Regions from separate parts of the Phytobacter palmae genome, predicted to be linked through region 1. Evidence: predicted binding sites of a transcription regulator. Region 1 holds the regulator's gene; each other region holds the start of a gene.
What was found. The regulator PurR, encoded in region 1, represses purine synthesis genes. The targets are predictions, from matches to a motif close to CANGCAAACGTTTGCNTG.
Positions count from the first base shown of each region.

Region 2: a site for PurR is predicted at 3,668-3,685, ahead of tusA (sulfurtransferase TusA). Genes of this name have one in related genera too.
Region 3: a site for PurR is predicted at 1,910-1,927, ahead of AAIG39_RS02215 (nucleoside-specific channel-forming protein Tsx). Genes of this name have one in related genera too.
Region 4: a site for PurR is predicted at 1,453-1,470, ahead of AAIG39_RS04935 (NCS2 family permease). Genes of this name have one in related genera too.

Region 1 is NZ_JBCIVJ010000015.1:120,541-125,220, reverse strand. It holds gene AAIG39_RS18205 (C40 family peptidase) at 1-49, shown strand, start outside; gene sodB (superoxide dismutase [Fe]) at 170-751, shown strand; gene AAIG39_RS18195 (MFS transporter) at 781-1,950, opposite strand; gene cydH (cytochrome bd-I oxidase subunit CydH) at 2,117-2,206, opposite strand; gene purR (HTH-type transcriptional repressor PurR) at 2,505-3,530, shown strand; gene punR (DNA-binding transcriptional activator PunR) at 3,547-4,458, opposite strand; gene punC (purine nucleoside transporter PunC) at 4,571-4,680, shown strand, end outside.
Region 2 is NZ_JBCIVJ010000002.1:137,120-141,799, reverse strand. It holds gene AAIG39_RS03345 (AI-2E family transporter) at 1-791, opposite strand, end outside; gene AAIG39_RS03340 (MFS transporter) at 936-2,138, shown strand; gene AAIG39_RS03335 (DcrB family lipoprotein) at 2,139-2,699, opposite strand; gene AAIG39_RS03330 (7-cyano-7-deazaguanine/7-aminomethyl-7-deazaguanine transporter) at 2,773-3,438, opposite strand; gene tusA (sulfurtransferase TusA) at 3,746-3,991, shown strand; gene AAIG39_RS03320 (TRAP transporter substrate-binding protein) at 4,179-4,680, shown strand, end outside.
Region 3 is NZ_JBCIVJ010000001.1:446,777-451,456, reverse strand. It holds gene secF (protein translocase subunit SecF) at 1-273, shown strand, start outside; gene yajD (HNH nuclease YajD) at 447-794, shown strand; gene AAIG39_RS02215 (nucleoside-specific channel-forming protein Tsx) at 893-1,771, opposite strand; gene AAIG39_RS02210 (SadB/YajI family lipoprotein) at 2,067-2,609, opposite strand; gene AAIG39_RS02205 (hypothetical protein) at 2,641-2,775, opposite strand; gene nrdR (transcriptional regulator NrdR) at 2,763-3,212, shown strand; gene ribD (bifunctional diaminohydroxyphosphoribosylaminopyrimidine deaminase/5-amino-6-(5-phosphoribosylamino)uracil reductase RibD) at 3,215-4,318, shown strand; gene ribH (6,7-dimethyl-8-ribityllumazine synthase) at 4,408-4,680, shown strand, end outside.
Region 4 is NZ_JBCIVJ010000002.1:477,375-482,054, reverse strand. It holds gene AAIG39_RS04945 (esterase) at 1-697, shown strand, start outside; gene yieH (6-phosphogluconate phosphatase) at 737-1,402, opposite strand; gene AAIG39_RS04935 (NCS2 family permease) at 1,571-2,908, shown strand; gene AAIG39_RS04930 (NADPH-dependent FMN reductase) at 2,961-3,527, opposite strand; gene AAIG39_RS04925 (4'-phosphopantetheinyl transferase family protein) at 3,548-4,294, opposite strand; gene AAIG39_RS04920 (hypothetical protein) at 4,456-4,680, opposite strand, start outside.

The sequences.
Region 1 (4,680 bases):
TCATTATGTGGGTGCCCGCAGAATGGTTACGCCAAAAACCATCCGCTAATCTCTTACCTGCCGCTCAGGCGGCAGGTAACTCTCTCTTTTTTCTCCCCTTTCGATTTGCTACCCTATCCTTACACTCAATAAGGTTATTGAGTGCATTAAAACAATAAGGAGTGAAGCAATGTCGTTCGAATTACCTGCATTACCGTATGCAAAAGACGCCCTGGCACCGCACATTTCTGCGGAAACGCTGGAGTACCATCACGGCAAACACCATCAGGCTTATGTCACCAATCTGAATAACCTGATCAAAGGCAGCCCGCTTGAAGGCAAAACGCTCGAAGAGATTATTCGTAGCTCCGAAGGCGGCGTGTTTAACAATGCAGCCCAGGTCTGGAACCATACTTTCTACTGGCATTGTCTGGCCCCGAACGCAGGCGGTGAGCCTGCAGGCGCTGTGGCAGCTGCAATTAACAGCGCATTTGGCAGCTTTGCTGAGTTTAAAGCGAAATTCACGGATGCCGCAGTGAAGAACTTTGGTTCAGGCTGGACGTGGCTTGTGAAAAACGCCGATGGCAAACTGGCAATTGTTTCGACATCGAATGCCGGAACGCCGCTTACCACCGACGCCAGGCCGTTGCTGACTGTGGATGTGTGGGAACACGCTTACTACATTGACTATCGTAACGCCCGTCCAAACTATCTGGAGCATTTCTGGGCGCTGGTCAACTGGGAGTTTGTCGCGAAGAATCTCGCCGCATAATCATCAGGAGGGGAAACCCTCCTGTTTTTTTATTCCGCTGCTGTGCAGGTTCGCTCTGCATTAGCTCTGCCGGAAAGCAACACCAGCAATAGCGCCATTCCCGCAATAATCGCCCCGGTTACCGGCACGACGGTGTATCCCAGTCCACCCGAGATCACCGCGCCCCCTGCCGCTGCCCCCAGCGCATTGCCCAGGTTAAACGCACCAATATTTACGGATGATGACAGGCCCGGAGCCTCATGCGCCACGCGCATAACACGCATCTGCAACGGAGGCACTACCGCGAAGGTTGCCGCACCCCAGACAACCATACTGATTGCTGCGCCGATTTCACTGCGCGCCAGCCAGGGAATTGCAACCATAATTACGATCAATAGCAACAAGAAGCCTTTCAGGGTCGCCGTGACCGAGCGGTCAGCCAGCTTGCCGCCAAGATAGTTACCGATGGAGAATCCAACGCCTACCAGCACCAGCATCGCGGTGATAAACGCAGGTGTGGCATCGGTAATACGGTGCAGTACGGGTGAAATGTAGGTATAGAGCGTGAACATCGCCCCGGCCCCCAGTACCGTCGTCAGCAACGCCGAAACTACCTGAGGACGCATTAATACTGCCAGTTCTTTACGCACATCAGGACGCTCACCGGCACTGCCTTTCGGCAACGAAAAGTAGAGACTGATCATAGCGATGACACCCAGCCCCGCTGTGGCCAGGAACGACATGCGCCAGCCAATCGCCCCACCCAGCCAGGTTGCTGCGGGCACACCGCCGATATTGGCGATAGTCAGCCCCATAAACATGGTCGCTACCGCACTGGCCTGTTTTTCTTTTGCCACCACGCTTGCTGCCACCACAGAACCAAGCCCAAAGAACGCACCATGATTCAGACTGGTAATGATGCGGGAGAGCATCAATGTTGTGTAATCAGGTGAAAGTGCCGACAGCACATTGCCGAGGGTAAAAATCGCCATCAGGAATACCAGCGCATTACGTCGCGCCCGATGGGAAAGCAACAGCGTCATTAACGGTGCGCCAACCATGACGCCAATAGCATAAGCGCTAATAAGCATACCCGCTGCCGGGATCGAGACATCCACGCCCTGGGCGATAACGGGCAGTAACCCCATGGGTGAAAATTCGGTCGTACCGATGCCGAAAGCGCCAATCGCCAGGGCAAGCAGTGGGAAATTGATCTTCATAAATAGACTCCGGAATTGCCGTGTCGACGCGCGACACCGTCACAGAAGTCAAAAGTATGACATCAATCACAAAAAACAGAAGTTAGCGAAATGGGAAAAGACTATTGCTGATTTGATGACAATCGACAGGAGAGACGAGGGAGAGAGGGCTCTCCCCCGGGGTAAATCAATGCAGTGCGGCAGTGAGTCCGCCAGCAACAATCAGGGCGAGTACAATTACGGTAGTCACTAAAGAAAACTTCAGGTCGGTGCTCATCAATTTTTCTCCTTATTAATTTCCACACAAAAAGTGATGTAACGCATTTTTGCACAAATAAACGTAAAAATCTTGCAGGATTTAGAGTGATACACGTTTTAGCACTTCCCCTTTTGGTCAAGATCAGACAAAATTCGACGCTAAATTTATTAGCGTACCGGCCATTGACTCCCCTCCTGACGTCCAGTGTCTTTTTCCCGGCGTATTGCAATCCCTTCTATGGGTAAAGGGTGATGGAAGGCAAACGTTTACCTTATGTATTATCAGGAGTTTACGATATGGTCTGGAGTAAGATCTGATGGCAACGATTAAAGACGTAGCGAAGCGAGCAAACGTTTCCACCACAACCGTATCACATGTAATTAACAAGACGCGTTTCGTTGCAGAAGAGACGCGCAACGCGGTCTGGGCAGCGATTAAAGAATTACACTACTCTCCCAGCGCGGTTGCCCGCAGTTTGAAAGTCAATCACACGAAATCTATTGGCTTGCTGGCGACCAGTAGCGAAGCGGCTTATTTCGCCGAGATCATCGAAGCAGTTGAGAAAAATTGTTTCCAGAAAGGCTACACCCTTATTCTCGGTAACGCCTGGAATAACCTGGAAAAACAGCGCGCCTATCTGTCGATGATGGCGCAAAAACGTGTGGATGGTCTGCTGGTCATGTGTTCTGAATACCCGGAATCGTTACTCAGCATGCTGGAGGAATATCGCCATATTCCTATGGTGGTAATGGACTGGGGCGAAGCAAAAGCCGATTTTACCGATACGGTAATCGATAACGCCTTTGCCGGTGGCTATATGGCCGGCCGTTATCTGATTGAACGCGGCCATCGCGAAATTGGCGTTATCCCCGGGCCATTAGAGCGCAACACGGGAGCCGGCCGTCTTAGTGGCTTTATGAAAGCGATGCAAGAGGCCCACATCAATGTACCGGAAAACTGGATTGTGCAGGGCGACTTTGAGCCGGAGTCCGGTTATCGTGCGATGCAACAAATACTGACTCAGTCTTCTCGCCCGACTGCGGTGTTCTGCGGTGGCGACATTATGGCGATGGGCGCGTTGTGCGCGGCTGATGAAATGGGCCTGCGCGTGCCGCAGGATATTTCGGTGATCGGTTATGATAACGTGCGCAATTCACGTTTCTTTACCCCTTCACTGACAACTATCCACCAGCCGAAAGACTCGCTGGGTGAAACCGCGTTTAACATGCTACTGGACCGCATCGTGAACAAGCGTGAAGAGTCACAATCAATTGAAGTGCATCCGCGTCTGATTGAACGCCGCTCGGTTGCCGATGGTCCGTTCCGCGACTATCGCCGTTAATCCTGCCGGGAGCAGTTCATTCCTGCTCCCGCAGCCACTCTCTGTTCAGTGTTTCGCTGTCACCCAGGTAATCCAGTAACCAGCTCAGCGCCGGTGAAGCATCATTCTGCTGCCAGGTCAGACAACAGGCGGCGTCCGGGAAAGGATTTTCAAGTGCCAGCGCAACCCATTCACCGCGATCGATCCACGGACGGGCAAAATGCGCTGGCACCATCCCAATGCATAGCCCGGCAGACAAGCAGGCAGCAGATGATTCCCAGTCAGGGGCGACAACCCGCTTCTGATTATCCAGAAGCCAGGTGATGCGTTTAGGCAGCGAACGGGAGGTATCTTCGCGCACCAGCGATGGCCAGTTCCGTAACGTATCATCACTGAGCGGCGACGCCATCGCCGCCAGCGGATGATGACGCGCAACCACACATTTCCAGCTCAACATGCCCATATCGCGAAAGGTATAGCGGCCCCCGACCGGAATTGCCTGAGTTGCGCCAATAGCCAGTTCAACACGTCCGTCGGCCAGCGCATCCCATACACCGTTAAATACCTCCTGGGAGACCAGCAGTTCGACATCGCTAAAATGGCGATAGAAATCGACAATCATCTGGCGCGTACGTTCCGGTTTAACGATGTTATCAACGGCGATAGATAACTGCCCACGCCAGCCGTTGGCAATTTGCTGACACTGTTGCCGGGTGATCTGCATTTTTTTGATAACAGAACGCCCCTCTTTCAAAAACCACACGCCAGCGGGCGTCAATTCAACATCCCGGTGACGGCGTTCAAACAACGGTACCGCCAGCCACTCTTCGAGTTGACGCACGGTATAGCTGACCGCAGAAGGTACACGATGTAGCTCCTGCGCTGCACCGCTAAAGCTGCCATTTCGGGCAACGGCATCAACCACTTCGAGAGAATATTCTGACCACATAATCTGCCTGCAAAAATTTTGAAACCACCGGACAAATATTAGCGTTTCACAAGCCGGGTTGCACTCCTTAGACTCTGGAGCCCTGATTACCTGTCATAAAAAGAGATCTGCCATGCAACCTGGAAAAGGATTTTTAGTCTGGCTCGCGGGCTTAAGCGTACTGGGCTTTCTGGCTACAGATATGTACCTGCCGGCGTTTGCCGATATTCAGCAAGATTTAAA
Region 2 (4,680 bases), on a different contig from region 1:
ACCAGAAGCCACTCATATGGGCCATTAAAGAGCAAAGCCTGAATCATCGGTGGGATCGCAGAAAGCACCGATCCGATATTCGGCACGTAATTAAGCAGAAATGCCAGTACCCCCCACATGAGCGCAAACTGAATGTCCATAATGGCCAGCCCCGCCCAGACGATCACTCCCGTCCACAGACTGAGCAGCGTTTTTAGCGCCAGATAGTGAGAGACGCCCTTAAGCGCGCGGTGTAAACCGGCGATATGAATCTGTGGATTATTCAGGGCGAAACGCATTTTATAGGGCACGTGACGCACTTCGAAGAGCATGAATACCGTGGTCATTACCAGTAAAACGATACTCGCCATCGCGTTAGACAGTTGCGTCATCATCGTCGTGGCAAAACTCATCACCCGCTCAGAATCCATTCGTTGCAGCATTCGTTCTGGCGATATATGCAGGTGCAGAAAGGGGAGCGCATCCTGAATCTGGAGAAATTTACGCGTGAACTCCCGATTGTATTTCGGCAGCATCGTCATGAATTCATTCACTGAGGCGGCCAGCACACCAACCAGCGCGGTCAGGAAGATCAGCATCACCAGTACCACAATAGCGATGGCGACAGGTCGTTTCACACCCCGGCGAAGAAACCAGGTCACCAGCGGGTTAAGCACGATGGCGAAAAAGAGCGCCAGTAATAATTGAACAATGATATCGGCGGCGGCATGAATACCGGCCAGAATAATGACCAGTGAGGCCAGTTTGAGAAGAATATGTAAACCCGCACGATCGGGTTGGGGCTGTGTCATGGGCAATTCCTTTTTCTATACCGCCCGATAAGTGTAGCCACTGGCGGGCGCTTCGCCCGAGGCAGATATTCTTAAACTGCATGCTGATTTCCAGTCCATGACGTGGTAATAGTGAAACATCGTTGTGAAAATCTGGTGAACCCCATGCCCGAACAAGCCGCTGAACCGGCGCTAAGCGGATTACGTCTTAATCTGCGGATTCTCTCCGTCGTTATCTTCAACTTCGCAAGTTACCTCACGATAGGTTTGCCACTGGCGGTTTTGCCAGGCTATGTCCATGAAACGCTGGGGTATAGCGCCTTCTGGGCAGGGCTGGTTATCAGCCTGCAATACTTCGCCACCCTTATGAGTCGTCCACATGCCGGACGCTACGCCGATATGCTCGGTCCGAAAAAGGTGGTGGTGTTTGGCCTCTGTGGCGCGTTCATTTGCGGGTTGAGTTACCTGCTGGCGGATCTGCAAAGCGCCTCGCCGCTGGTGAGCCTGGTGCTGCTCTGTACAGGGCGCATCATTCTCGGTATCGGGCAAAGTTTTGCCGGGACCGGGTCGATGCTATGGGGCGTAGGGGTGGTCGGTTCACTGCATATTGCCCGCGTTATTTCCTGGAACGGTATTGCAACCTATGGCGCAATGGCGCTGGGGGCACCGCTTGGCGTCATTTGCTACAACTACGCCGGACTGAGTGGCCTGGGTGGCTTCATTATGGCGGTGGCGTTTGTTGCCATTGCCTGTGCGTTGCCGCGTGCGGCGGTAAAAGCCAGCAAAGGTAAGCCACTGCCGTTTCGTGCGGTGCTCGGGTTTGTCTGGATCTATGGGATGGGGCTGGCGCTGGGTACGGCCGGATTTGGCGTTATTGCCACCTTTATTACCTTCTTTTATGACGCTAAAGGGTGGGATGGCGCCGCCTTCGCCCTGACGCTGTTTAGCCTGGCGTTTGTAGGCTCACGGCTGGTTTTCCCGAACAGTATTAACCGCCTGGGTGGCCTGAATGTGGCGATGATAAGCCTTGCTGTGGAAGTGGTCGGCCTTATTCTGGTGGGGATCGCCGATGCCCCGCTGGTGGCGAAAATAGGGGTTTTCCTGACCGGGGCCGGTTTCTCTCTGGTCTTCCCGGCGCTGGGGGTGGTGGCGGTCAAAGCCGTGCCGCAGCACAATCAGGGCGCGGCGTTGGGCACATATACGGTGTTTATGGATCTGTCGCTGGGGATAACCGGGCCGCTTGCCGGGCTGTTGATGGCATGGTCAGGGGTATCGATGGTTTATCTGCTGACGGCGGTGCTGGTGGCGGGGGCTTTATTGCTGACGTGGCGGCTAAAAAAACGGCCTCCGCTGGAGGCCGTTTCCTGATTACTTGATGACCAGGGTGTTAACAATGTTTTCCGCTGCGGTCTGCGCCTGCTGCTGGTTATCGGCCGGCAGCGTTACCTGCAACGTCAGCAGTTTGTTGTCCACTTTACCCAGCACCACGGTAGACCAGGCCGTTTGACCTTTGGCGGAGATGATGCTGTCGAGCTGCTGCATCTTCTGGCCTTTCAGTTCGATAGACTTGTTGGTCACGACCTGCAGCTGCGGGTCGCGGTTGCGCTGCTGGTCTTCCAGGCGTTTTGCCAGCGTATCCAGCCCTTCCTGAGTGTCGTCGCCCACAATTACAATCACCGCTTTCTGACCGGTTGAGTCAGAGTAAACGTGCATATTATTAGACTGCGTACCCAGTTTGCCGCTTTGGTCGGTCATGTCTGCGGGCAGCGAGAAGCTGAGTTTGCCATCAAGCAGCGTCACCGGTTGCCCGGTCGCGTTGCTTTCTGCGGAAGCCCCTTGTGCGGGCGTTTTTTTGCTGTCGCTGTTGTCGCAGGCCGCCAGACCCATCACCAGCAGGCCAATACCGACATATTTAACCAGATTGCGCATTGACTTCTTCCTTTCGATAAACAGCCATAACGGCTCATGCGGGCCATCTTACCACAACTGGCAACGCGTACTCTTAACTGGCCTGTAACGCTGATATTTCAGATTTGTCTGCCAGTCTTTTCAACAGCATATTCAACAACACGCCATACATCGGCAGGAAGAAGGCGATGCTGATAATGACCTTAAAGGCGTAATCCACCAGCGCGATTTCCATCCAGTGTTCAGCCATAAACGGGTCCGGGCTGTGCCAGAAGGCGATGAAGAAAAAGGCGAGGGTGTCGCTGGCGTTACCGAACACCGTGGAGGCCGCAGGTGCCATCCACCAGCGTTTGTTCTGACGCAGGCGGTTAAACACATGCACGTCAAGGATCTGCCCCAACGCGTAAGCCATAAAGCTGGCGGTGGCGATACGGGCAACGAACAGGTTGAAATGGGTCAATGCTTCAAAGCCCTGCCAGCTTCCCATATAAAACAGTGAAGATATGCCGTAGGAGATAACCAGCGCAGGCACCATCACGGCGAAAATAATCCGTCGGGCGAGCGGCGCGCCAAAAATACGCACGGTCAAATCTGTCGCAAGGAAAATAAACGGGAAACTGAATGCGCCCCAGGTGGTGTGGAAGCCGAAAATACTGACCGGTAGCTGTACCAGATAGTTGCTGGAGGTGATCACCAGCAGGTGAAAAAGGGATAGCCAGAACAGCGCTTTCATGCGCTGAGTTTGCGAAAACTGCGTCATATTGTGACCTTTTTAGTGTTTGGGGTGAGGGAACCCAATAAACATGTAACGCCTTATCTTCGTTGCCCTTTTCATATCGGGAAGCACTGGTCATCTTCACGTACTCCGTGTACGTAACGATGCCGGCGTGCTGGCCTCAAACAAACGGGCTGCGCCAATAATGCGTGTTGATACTGTGCAAAGCCGCAGAATGATACTGCAACATTTTGGCGATGCAATGGTTATTTTTAACGCAATCGTTAACCTGGCTTGCGTCATAAAATGGGCAGCGTAAACTAATGCCGTTTTTCCCCCGTGTGAGATGAAAATGACCGACCTGTTTATTACCGCCGACCATACTCTTGATGCGCTGGGCCTGCGTTGCCCTGAGCCGGTGATGATGGTGCGCAAAACCGTACGCAACATGCAGCCGGGTGAAACCCTGCTGGTGATTGCCGACGATCCGGCGACCACCCGCGACATTCCAGGTTTCTGCCGTTTTATGGAACATGAACTGGTGGCCCATGAAACACAATCGCTGCCGTATCGCTATCTGGTGCGTAAAGGACAATAACTCCCCCATGACAGGCCGCGTTTTTACGCCGTTTGCGATCCTTGCCACCATTCTAAACCGTTGTTTCATTTTTTAGCGCTTTTTGTGAGGCGCTTCACCCTCCCTTTTTCAGCGGTAGTCTAGTTTTTAAGCGTAAAAATAAAACATTGTTTTAACATTTACCTTTCACTGCCCTGGAGAAGACCCGATGAAAACGACTTTCAAGCCGTTGCTGGCCGCGTTGTGCCTGTCCACCGTGTCACTGTTATCTGTATCCGCTGTTAACGCACAGACGATTAAAGCTGCCGATGTGCATCCGGAAGGCTATCCCAATATTGTTGCTGTGCAGAATATGGGGGAAAAACTCAAACAACAAACAGACGGTAAGCTGGAGATTAAAGTCTTTCCTGGCGGCGTCCTGGGCGATGAAAAACAGATGATCGAGCAGGCGCAAATGGGCGCAATCGATATGATTCGCGTCTCAATGGCACCCGTTGCCGCCATTCTCCCGGATATTGAGGTGTTCACCCTGCCGTATGTGTTTCGTGATGAAGACCATATGCATAAAGTCATTGATGGCGATATCGGTAAAGAGATCGGCGATAAGCTGACCGCCAATCCAAAATCGAGGCTGGTATTTCTTGGCTGGATGGACTCTGGTACGCGCAATCTCATCACTAAAAAACCGGTTGTGAAGCCTGAGGATTTGA
Region 3 (4,680 bases), on a different contig from region 1:
TACGAAATCTTTAACGTGTCACTGACCCAGACGTTGCATCGTACGTTGATCACATCCGGGACGACCTTAGTTGTGATCCTGATGCTGTATCTGTTTGGTGGTCCGATTCTGGCGGGCTTCTCACTGACCATGCTTATTGGTGTCACCATCGGTACGGCGTCCTCGATTTATGTGGCCTCTGCGCTGGCACTGAAACTGGGCATGAAACGTGAGCATCTGATTCAGCAGAAAGTGGAAAAAGAAGGGGCGGATCAGCCGTCAATTCTGCCGTAATCCGGTTCTCCGCTTAAAAAAAACCGCAGCCGCAAGCTGCGGTTTTTTTATGACTTCTATGGCCGCATGATTTCAGGAAGGACTTTCTCCTCCTTTAATCGGGGACATTGATAAAAAAGCTGCCTCGCGCGAAACTGGTATCTATCCGACATTTATCAGGCATTGACATACATATGGCGATTATCCCTAAAAACTATACGCGGCTGGAAAGCGGCTACCGTGAAAAAGCATTAAAACTGTTTCCATGGGTATGCGGGCGCTGTTCGCGGGAGTTTGTTTATTCGAACCTGCGTGAACTCACCGTTCACCATATCGATCACGATCATACCAATAATCCCGAAGACGGCAGCAACTGGGAACTGCTTTGCCTGTTCTGTCACGATCATGAGCATTCGAAATACACCGAAGCGGATCAGTACGGTTCTACGGTTGTTGCGGGGGAAGATGCGCAGAAGGATGTTGGCGAGGCGACGTATAACCCCTTTGCTGATCTGAAAGCGATGTTGAACAAGAAAAAGTAAAAATTCTCAAACGGATCTGAATAAAAAAAGCACCGATGAGCGTCTCGTTCGGTGCTTTTCTGTTCAGGTCATCCTTGCAGGATGAGGGATAACTTCACTTAGAAGTTATAACCCACCACCAGGTATCCACCCCAGCCGGTAGAGCGTACGTTCTCTTTCATCCAGACCAGGTCGGCATCGTTATTCCACTGACCACCATTGTGCCAGTAACGCGCAACAGCGGAGTAGTGCCAGTGATCGTAGCTCAGAGACAGAATGTGGCTGGACGCGATGGAGTTGTTGGTGCGCTGCTTAATGCCGTTCTCAGCATAGGCGCTCTTATCGCCCAGATCAGAGCCCCAGTCAAAGTTGGTGAAACCGATATAGCTCAGGTTGCCGCCCCACAGAGAGGTGATTGGCACAAAGTATTTCACTTTGAAACGGTAGCCGTCCCAGTCGTTCTGGTTTTCTGCACCGTAGTTCTGCCACTGGTATTTGGCATACACGTTCAGAGACAGGCTCATCGGCAGACCGGTATCAATATCGGTACCCAGACCCATGTACCAGGTGCTCTGGCGACCGGATGCGTTGCGACCCATATCGTAGATATAGTTGTTCGCGAAATACCACTCTTTGAACGGACCAAAGCTCAGATCGGTACCGGTCAGTTTATCAATGGAGAAGCGCGGTTCGATTTCCATAAACAGCGGAGAACCGTGGTTCCAGATACCTTTGGCCTCAGTGTTACCGCCAAAGAAGACCGGAGCATCGGCATAACCATAAAAATCAAACCAGTCTTTTTTGGCAAATGCTTCATATTCCAGGTAAGTATCGTTACGAATCTGTGGTCCGAAGCGGGTGTGATAGCTGCCTACCACGTTAACGCTCTGGTGCCACCAGTCAGACACGTATTCCGGTTTGCTGTTATCCGCTGCATTCACGGAGAAAGAGGTCGAAAAAGCCAGTGCAGCGCCGGCTGCGAGTAATGTTTTCTTCATAATTATGCCACTGATAAGAGATCCCTTACGGGAATGAAAGAATGCACGCATTGCGTTTCTAAATATTTCATGTTTCTGCGGGCTTATTATAAGTATCCTTGCTCACAAAAATACGTGTTGTTTCACATTACTGAAACACACGTAATCGATTGCGTTCACGTTTACGCGCATTCAGCAGCAGGGATTGTACTGATGATCATCAATGTTGCCAATAAATGGCACCCACCAGATTTTCATCCGGTGAGTGTTCAGGCGTAACAAAATGTGAATAAGCGCGACAGTGTCGGCGGGAAAATTACTGCGGACTGGCGGGCTGAATGTCGTGGATGCGGACGAAACCTAACTGATCTGGCGTAATCCCATTGAGTTGTAGCGCCACATCAACATCACTTGGCGCAAGCGTGCTGGCCGGCGCGCTAATCAGTTGGTTTTGCACGTTAACTTCCTGAAAGTTCTGCGTGGTGCCCTGAATTTGTCCCCACTCTACGGTGCCGCTGAACGCCGGGAGTGGATCGTTAGACTCCCCCTGAATTCGCAACGTGGCCCGCGTGCCGTTCGCATTTGGCGTGATGTCTTTCAACGTCATACGCAACATACCGATCTGGCTGTTCAGCCGGGCGGGGGTGTTGGAGCCAGGCAGCAGGTAGACGCCGTTGCTGGATTTTGCATTCAGCGCATTTTGCTGAGTGATTTTCACCGTCTCTTTGTTCAGTTTGGCCATTTCATTGTTCAGGGTGCTGACATCCTGATGCAATTGGCGGACCTCGCTTTGCTGTGCACAGGCGCTAAGGGCGAAAACGCTTCCCAGCAACAGGGATCTTAGGTAACGTCTTGTCATTCTGTCTGTTTCCTTGAAGATGAGGATGTTTTTAATGGTAGATCGCAACGACTGCGTTGCCATCGATCCATTGTCTCAAAATCGGCTCGTCTTTGTTGTCATGCCAGTTCAGGGTAAAATAGATTTCAGTTAACTCACTCGCCAGGACGTCGTATGCATTGCCCATTCTGTTTCGCCGTGGATACCAAAGTAATTGATTCTCGCCTTGTCGGTGAAGGTTCGTCTGTCCGTCGCCGTCGCCAGTGTCTGGTATGCAATGAACGTTTCACCACCTTTGAAGTGGCAGAGCTTGTCATGCCGCGCGTTGTGAAAAGCAATGAGGTTCGTGAACCGTTTAACGAAGATAAGCTACGCAGCGGCATGTTAAAAGCGCTGGAAAAACGCCCGGTCAGTTCCGACGACGTTGAAATGGCATTGAATCACATCAAGTCACAATTACGTGCGACCGGCGAGCGTGAAGTCCCCAGCAAAATGATCGGTAATCTGGTCATGGAACAGCTGAAAAAGCTCGATAAAGTTGCCTATATCCGTTTTGCGTCGGTATATCGCAGCTTCGAGGATATCAAAGAGTTCGGCGAAGAGATCGCCCGTTTACAGGACTGACCATGCTGGACGAAATGTACATGGCGCGCGCGCTTAAGCTCGCGCAACGCGGACGTTTCACCACCCATCCGAATCCGAATGTCGGTTGTGTGATTGTGAATAATGGCGAAATTGTTGGTGAAGGCTTCCACTATCGTGCGGGTGAGCCGCACGCCGAGGTTCATGCATTGCGTATGGCGGGTGAGCGTGCGCGCGGTGCAACCGCGTATGTGACGCTTGAGCCGTGCAGCCATCATGGCCGTACGCCGCCATGCTGCGAAGCGCTTATTGCCGCAGGCGTCTCCCGCGTTGTGGCTGCAATGCAGGATCCGAATCCACAGGTTGCCGGGCGTGGTTTGTACCGCCTGCAGCAGGAAGGCATTGAGGTCAGCCATGGCCTGATGATGGCAGAGGCCGAAGCGCTGAATAAAGGTTTTTTAAAGCGCATGCGTACCGGTTTCCCCTGGATCCAGCTTAAACTTGGCGCATCCCTTGATGGTCGTACAGCGATGGCCAGCGGCGAGAGTCAGTGGATCACGTCGCCGCAGGCGAGACGCGATGTACAGCGTTTACGCGCCCAAAGTCACGCGATTTTGACCACTAGCGCGACGGTACTGGCAGATGACCCTAAACTGACCGTCCGCTGGGATGAACTTAGCCCGGACGTACAGGGATTATATCCGCAGGAAAACCTGCGCCAGCCGGTACGCATCGTGGTGGATAGCCAGAATCGCGTGACACCTGAACACGCTTTAGTGCAACAGCCAGGGGAGACCTGGTTTGCGCGTACGCGCCATGACAGCCGCGCCTGGCCTGAATCCGTTCGTGAGATCCTTGTTCCGGAACATCGTGGTCATGCGGACCTGGTCACTTTGATGATGATGCTGGGCAAACAGCAGATCAACAGCATCTGGGTGGAAGCCGGGGCGCATCTTGCAGGTGCATTACTGCAGGCGGGTCTGGTCGATGAACTGATTGTTTATCTTGCGCCGAAACTGCTGGGTGCGGATGCCCGAGGGCTGTGCGTACTGCCAGGTCTTGAAGCGCTGGCAGATGCCCCGTCTTTTAAATTCAATGAGATACGTCAGGTTGGGCCAGACGTCTGCCTGCATCTGACCCACGCGTAGCCTCTGCTGTAAAAGGGAGGCAGCGCGTGAAATATTATGATAAAATCCGCCCCCCTGCGGGGTCTGAACTGAACCTGTAAAGGAAGAGTATGAACATTATTGAAGCTAACGTTGCTACCCCGGACGCTCGCGTCGCCATCACCATTGCGCGTTTCAACAACTTTATCAATGACAGCCTGCTGGAAGGTGCGATTGACGCCCTGAAACGCATTGGTCAGGTAAAAGATGACAACATTACCGTTGTTTGGGTTCCGGGCGCTTATGAACTGCCACTGGCGGCTGACGCACTGGCGAAAACCGGTAAATATGACGCGGTGATTGCGCTGGGCACCGTAATCCGTGGCGGCACCGCGCACTTTGAA
Region 4 (4,680 bases), on a different contig from region 1:
CGTCTATATCTGGACACCGCCTGGCTATAACGGCAAAGGTGAACCGCTCCCGGTACTCTACTTCTATCATGGTTTTGGTGACACAGGGCTTTCCGCTATCGATCAGGGACGCCTGCCGCAGATCATGGATAATCTGCTGGCCGAAGGAAAAATCAAACCGATGCTGGTGGTGGTGCCGGATACGGAAACGGATATTGTGCAGGCGATTGCGGAAAACTATCCGCCGAAAGAGCGCCGCAAGACCTTCTATCCGTTGAATGCCAAAGCAGCCGATCGTGAACTGATGCATGACATTATCCCGATGGTCGATGGGCGATTCAATGTGCGTAAAGATGCAAGCGGGCGCGCGCTGGCTGGCTTATCGCAGGGCGGTTATCAGGCGCTGGTATCAGGTATGAACCATCTTGATAGCTTTGGCTGGCTGGCGACCTTGAGTGGCGTAACGACCACTACCGTTCCGGATGCTGGTGTTACCGCGCAGCTCAACAAACCTCAGGAGATCAATAAACAGCTGCATAACTTTACGGTGGTGGTGGGTGAAAAAGATTCCGTCACGGGTAAAGACATCGCCGGTCTGAAAAGCGATCTTGAGAAACAAGGCATTAAATTCGACTACAAGATGTACCCGGGTCTGAATCACGAAATGGATGTCTGGCGTCCAGCCTATGCCGAGTTTGTGCAGAAATTGTTTAAGTGATGCATTACGCCTCTCCCGCATCGGGGGAGGCGTTTACCGTTAGCGCGTAATGTTCCAGCCGCGCGCTTTCCACAATGCCGGAAGTTGCGAAAGTTCGGTGAACGTGGTCACCTGAGGATGGTCAATCGGTTTGTTGTGCTGATCGGCACAGAAATAAAACACTTCCATGCCCGCAGCGATACCCGATTGCACACCGGCCACCGAATCGTCAACCAGAATGCAGCGTGTCGTATTCACATGCAGCGCTTTTGCCGCATGGAACATCAGTTCCGGGTCGGGCTTCCAGCGTTGAATATCGTAACCGCTGAACAGGCGCTCCGGGAAATGGTGCAGAAGACCGGTTTTGCCAAGAGAGTGTTCCATTTTACTTACCGGGCCGTTAGAGACTACGCAGACTGGCACGCTGACCGCATCAAGTAGCTCCTTCGCCCCCGGAATGATTTCCAGCTCGGAATCAAACAGCCGCGCGACTTCGCTGCGAAAAACCGGCTCCAGCTTCGTCTTATCCAGTGTCACGCCGTGTTCTTCACCTGTCACCTCGATGATCTCGTAAAGTTTCATGCCTTTGAAACGCTTGAACACCTCTTCAAGGTCGAGGGTAATGCCAGACTCTTTAAACATATGCACATATGCGCGCGAACAGATGACTTCACTGTCAACCAGGGTGCCGTCACAGTCGAAAAACAGTGCTTCAATTTGGGACATGCCATTTCCTGTATATTGCAAGTTTATCGTTTACTTAAGGCTAATTAGCCCACGCAATCGTTGCCGTATAAGCAAATTCAATGAAAAAAAGTGTGTGATAACCGTCAACATTGTCTCATTTTGGTATAGGATAGCGACGAATTTTCCCTCCTTGTTCGGAAATTGATAATGAGCCAACAACACACTACCCAGGCGTCGAGCCAAGGGTTGCTTGAGCGCGTGTTTAAACTGCGTGAACATGGCACGTCGGCACGCACCGAAGTGATCGCCGGTTTCACCACTTTTTTGACGATGGTTTACATCGTTTTTGTTAACCCGCAGATTTTGGGTGTCGCCGGGATGGACACCAGTGCGGTATTCGTCACCACCTGTCTGATTGCCGCGTTCGGCAGTATCCTGATGGGGCTGTTTGCTAACCTGCCGGTTGCGCTGGCACCCGCAATGGGCCTGAACGCCTTCTTCGCGTTTGTGGTTGTTGGTGCGATGGGGCTGTCCTGGCAAGTCGGGATGGGCGCGATTTTCTGGGGCGCAGTCGGTCTGCTGTTGCTGACTATCTTCCGTGTGCGTTACTGGATGATTGCTAACATTCCGGTCAGCCTGCGTGTAGGGATTACCAGCGGTATTGGTCTGTTTATCGGTATGATGGGCCTGAAAAACGCCGGTGTGATTGTCCCGAACAAAGATACGCTGGTGGCCATTGGTAACCTGACGTCTCACAGCGTTCTGCTGGGTATTCTGGGCTTCTTCATTATTGCTATTCTGGCTTCCCGCAATATTCACGCTGCGGTACTGATTTCTATTGTCGTGACCACCCTGCTGGGCTGGATGATGGGCGATGTGCAGTATCACGGGATTATTTCTGCGCCGCCGAGCGTGGCGAGCGTAGTGGGTAACGTTGACCTGGCCGGATCGTTCAACATTGGCCTGGCAGGCGTTATCTTCTCCTTTATGCTGGTTAACCTCTTTGACTCCTCCGGCACTCTGCTCGGTGTGACCGATAAAGCGGGTCTGGTTGATGAGAACGGTAAATTCCCGCGTATGAAGCAGGCGCTGTATGTCGACAGTATCTCTTCCGTGGCGGGTTCGTTCATCGGTACCTCTTCGGTGACCGCGTACATTGAATCATCTTCCGGGGTCTCTGTGGGGGGCCGTACAGGTCTGACAGCTGTTGTCGTTGGCATCCTGTTCCTGCTGGTTATCTTCCTGTCACCGCTGGCCGGAATGGTTCCTGCGTATGCTGCTGCGGGCGCGCTGATTTATGTTGGTGTCCTGATGACCTCCAGCCTTTCTCGCGTGAAGTGGGATGATCTGACCGAAGCAGTGCCGGCGTTTATCACCGCCGTAATGATGCCTTTCAGCTTCTCAATTACCGAAGGTATCGCGCTGGGCTTTATCTCTTACTGTGTGATGAAGCTGTTCACCGGTCGCCTGCGCGACCTCAGCCCGTGTGTGGTTGTGGTTGCGGTGCTGTTCGTGCTGAAAATCGTCTTTATCGACGCGCATTAATTGCCATCGAAAGAAAAAGCCCGGTAGCCTCTGTGCTTACCGGGCTTTTTTGTCAGCGTCTTACGCGCTGAATGTAGTCGCCAAAGGCCGTCAACTGCCCGCTCAGATGATCGAGCGTACTCTGATCGACCACCTCTCCTGTTTGTTGATCCACTTTGCTTTGAATCACGCCGCCCATAAATTCCGGCTTGTTCATCACCATGGCATCAAGAAAGACCAGAATTTGCCGCAGATGGTATTGACAACGCGCGCCGCCTATCGCGCCCATTGAACTGGTCTGGATCAGCACCGGTTTGCCGGACAGCGGTTGTTCAGGAAGACGTGAGAGCCAGTCGATGGCGTTTTTCAACCCGCCTGGTACGGAATAGTTATATTCCGGGGTCACAATGACCACGCCATCCGCCTCGTGAATTTGTTGTGCAATCTCTTCGATGCGTGCGGGAAAACCCTCTTCCTGCTGCAGATCGGCATCATAAAGCGGAATATCGCCGATGGATGGTAATGGTAAAATGTCCATCCCCGCAGGGGCCAGTTTGGGTAGCGTCCGCGCAACCATCGCGTTAAACGATCCTTTACGCAAACTACCCAGTAACGTCACAACCTTAAGTGATGCAGACATAATGACTCCTTGCGATCGGATCAGTTAATAATAAGGGCTTTTTCTGCTGGTAAGCTGGTGAAGCGCATCAGGCAGGAGGCGGGATCGTTAGCGCGTGTCTGCACGTCCGGCAGAAAGCGCCACCCATTTTTACAATCAAACTCCCAGATCTTGAGGCTCTCGATAGCCGGCGTGACCGCAACCGACCAGATCAAAATGTCCTCAGCATCACATAACACTTCGACCTGAGCCAGATTGGGAACGCGCAGTCGCCCGGCACCAGGCAGCAGTTGCAGCATGGCAGGGGAATCCTGCATCTGATTAAGAAGCTTAAGCACGCTTTGTCTCAGGGTTGAGAGCTGTGCCTGCGCTTCGTTGGGATCGTTCTGATTATTGATCCACAGCAGTTCGTTACTGCTGAACTGCCAGGGTTTTTGTGCATGGGGGCTGTGAAAACTGCGGGTAGCGCGCTGTAACTCCATGTCCAGACCACACTCGCCTTCAGTGGTGATCGCCACGCCAACCATATTTCCAGCGTACGCCAGAGAGAAATGTGGCAGACCAGGATCAGAAAATTTCGGGCGTCCGCTGGACTCAATTATGATGTCCGGGAGTTCGCTGATGCCATAAAGCATAAACATCATTTCGGCGAGCAGTGCCCGTGAAGCCAGATAGCGCGACTGCTGGTGTTCAGGAAGTTGCCGGGCGCTGTTATGACAGGCCTGGGAGAGTCGCGTTGAAACTAAACTTCCCTCTGAGAGGATCCCTCGTGCAAAATGCGTTGCCATTTTCCCTCCGTGATAATGGTCTGATGCAGGAAACGATAATCAACATTATCGCGCATACCGCATAGGTTTTAATGCGGAAAAACGCCGCTGAAAAGACCAATCTGGCCACATTTACAATATTTTTAGTCAATATGTGCCCATCTACATATTTCCTTCACAATTCATTCAATCGGCAACACACGTGTCCAGTTGTAATTCACCTGAGCCAGTTTCAGCGTCCCTTCTACGCTGCCGTAGCGTTGCTGGCGATTAGCGAGGAAAAAGCATCGTAATGATGGGGGCAGGTATTGTGCACGATAACGTAATAGCGTGGTGTGCCAGAATGGCGGTGGCAGAGGAGTGTGTGCATGGCGGTCAAGCAGATGATTGCGCCAGGGGGATGCCAG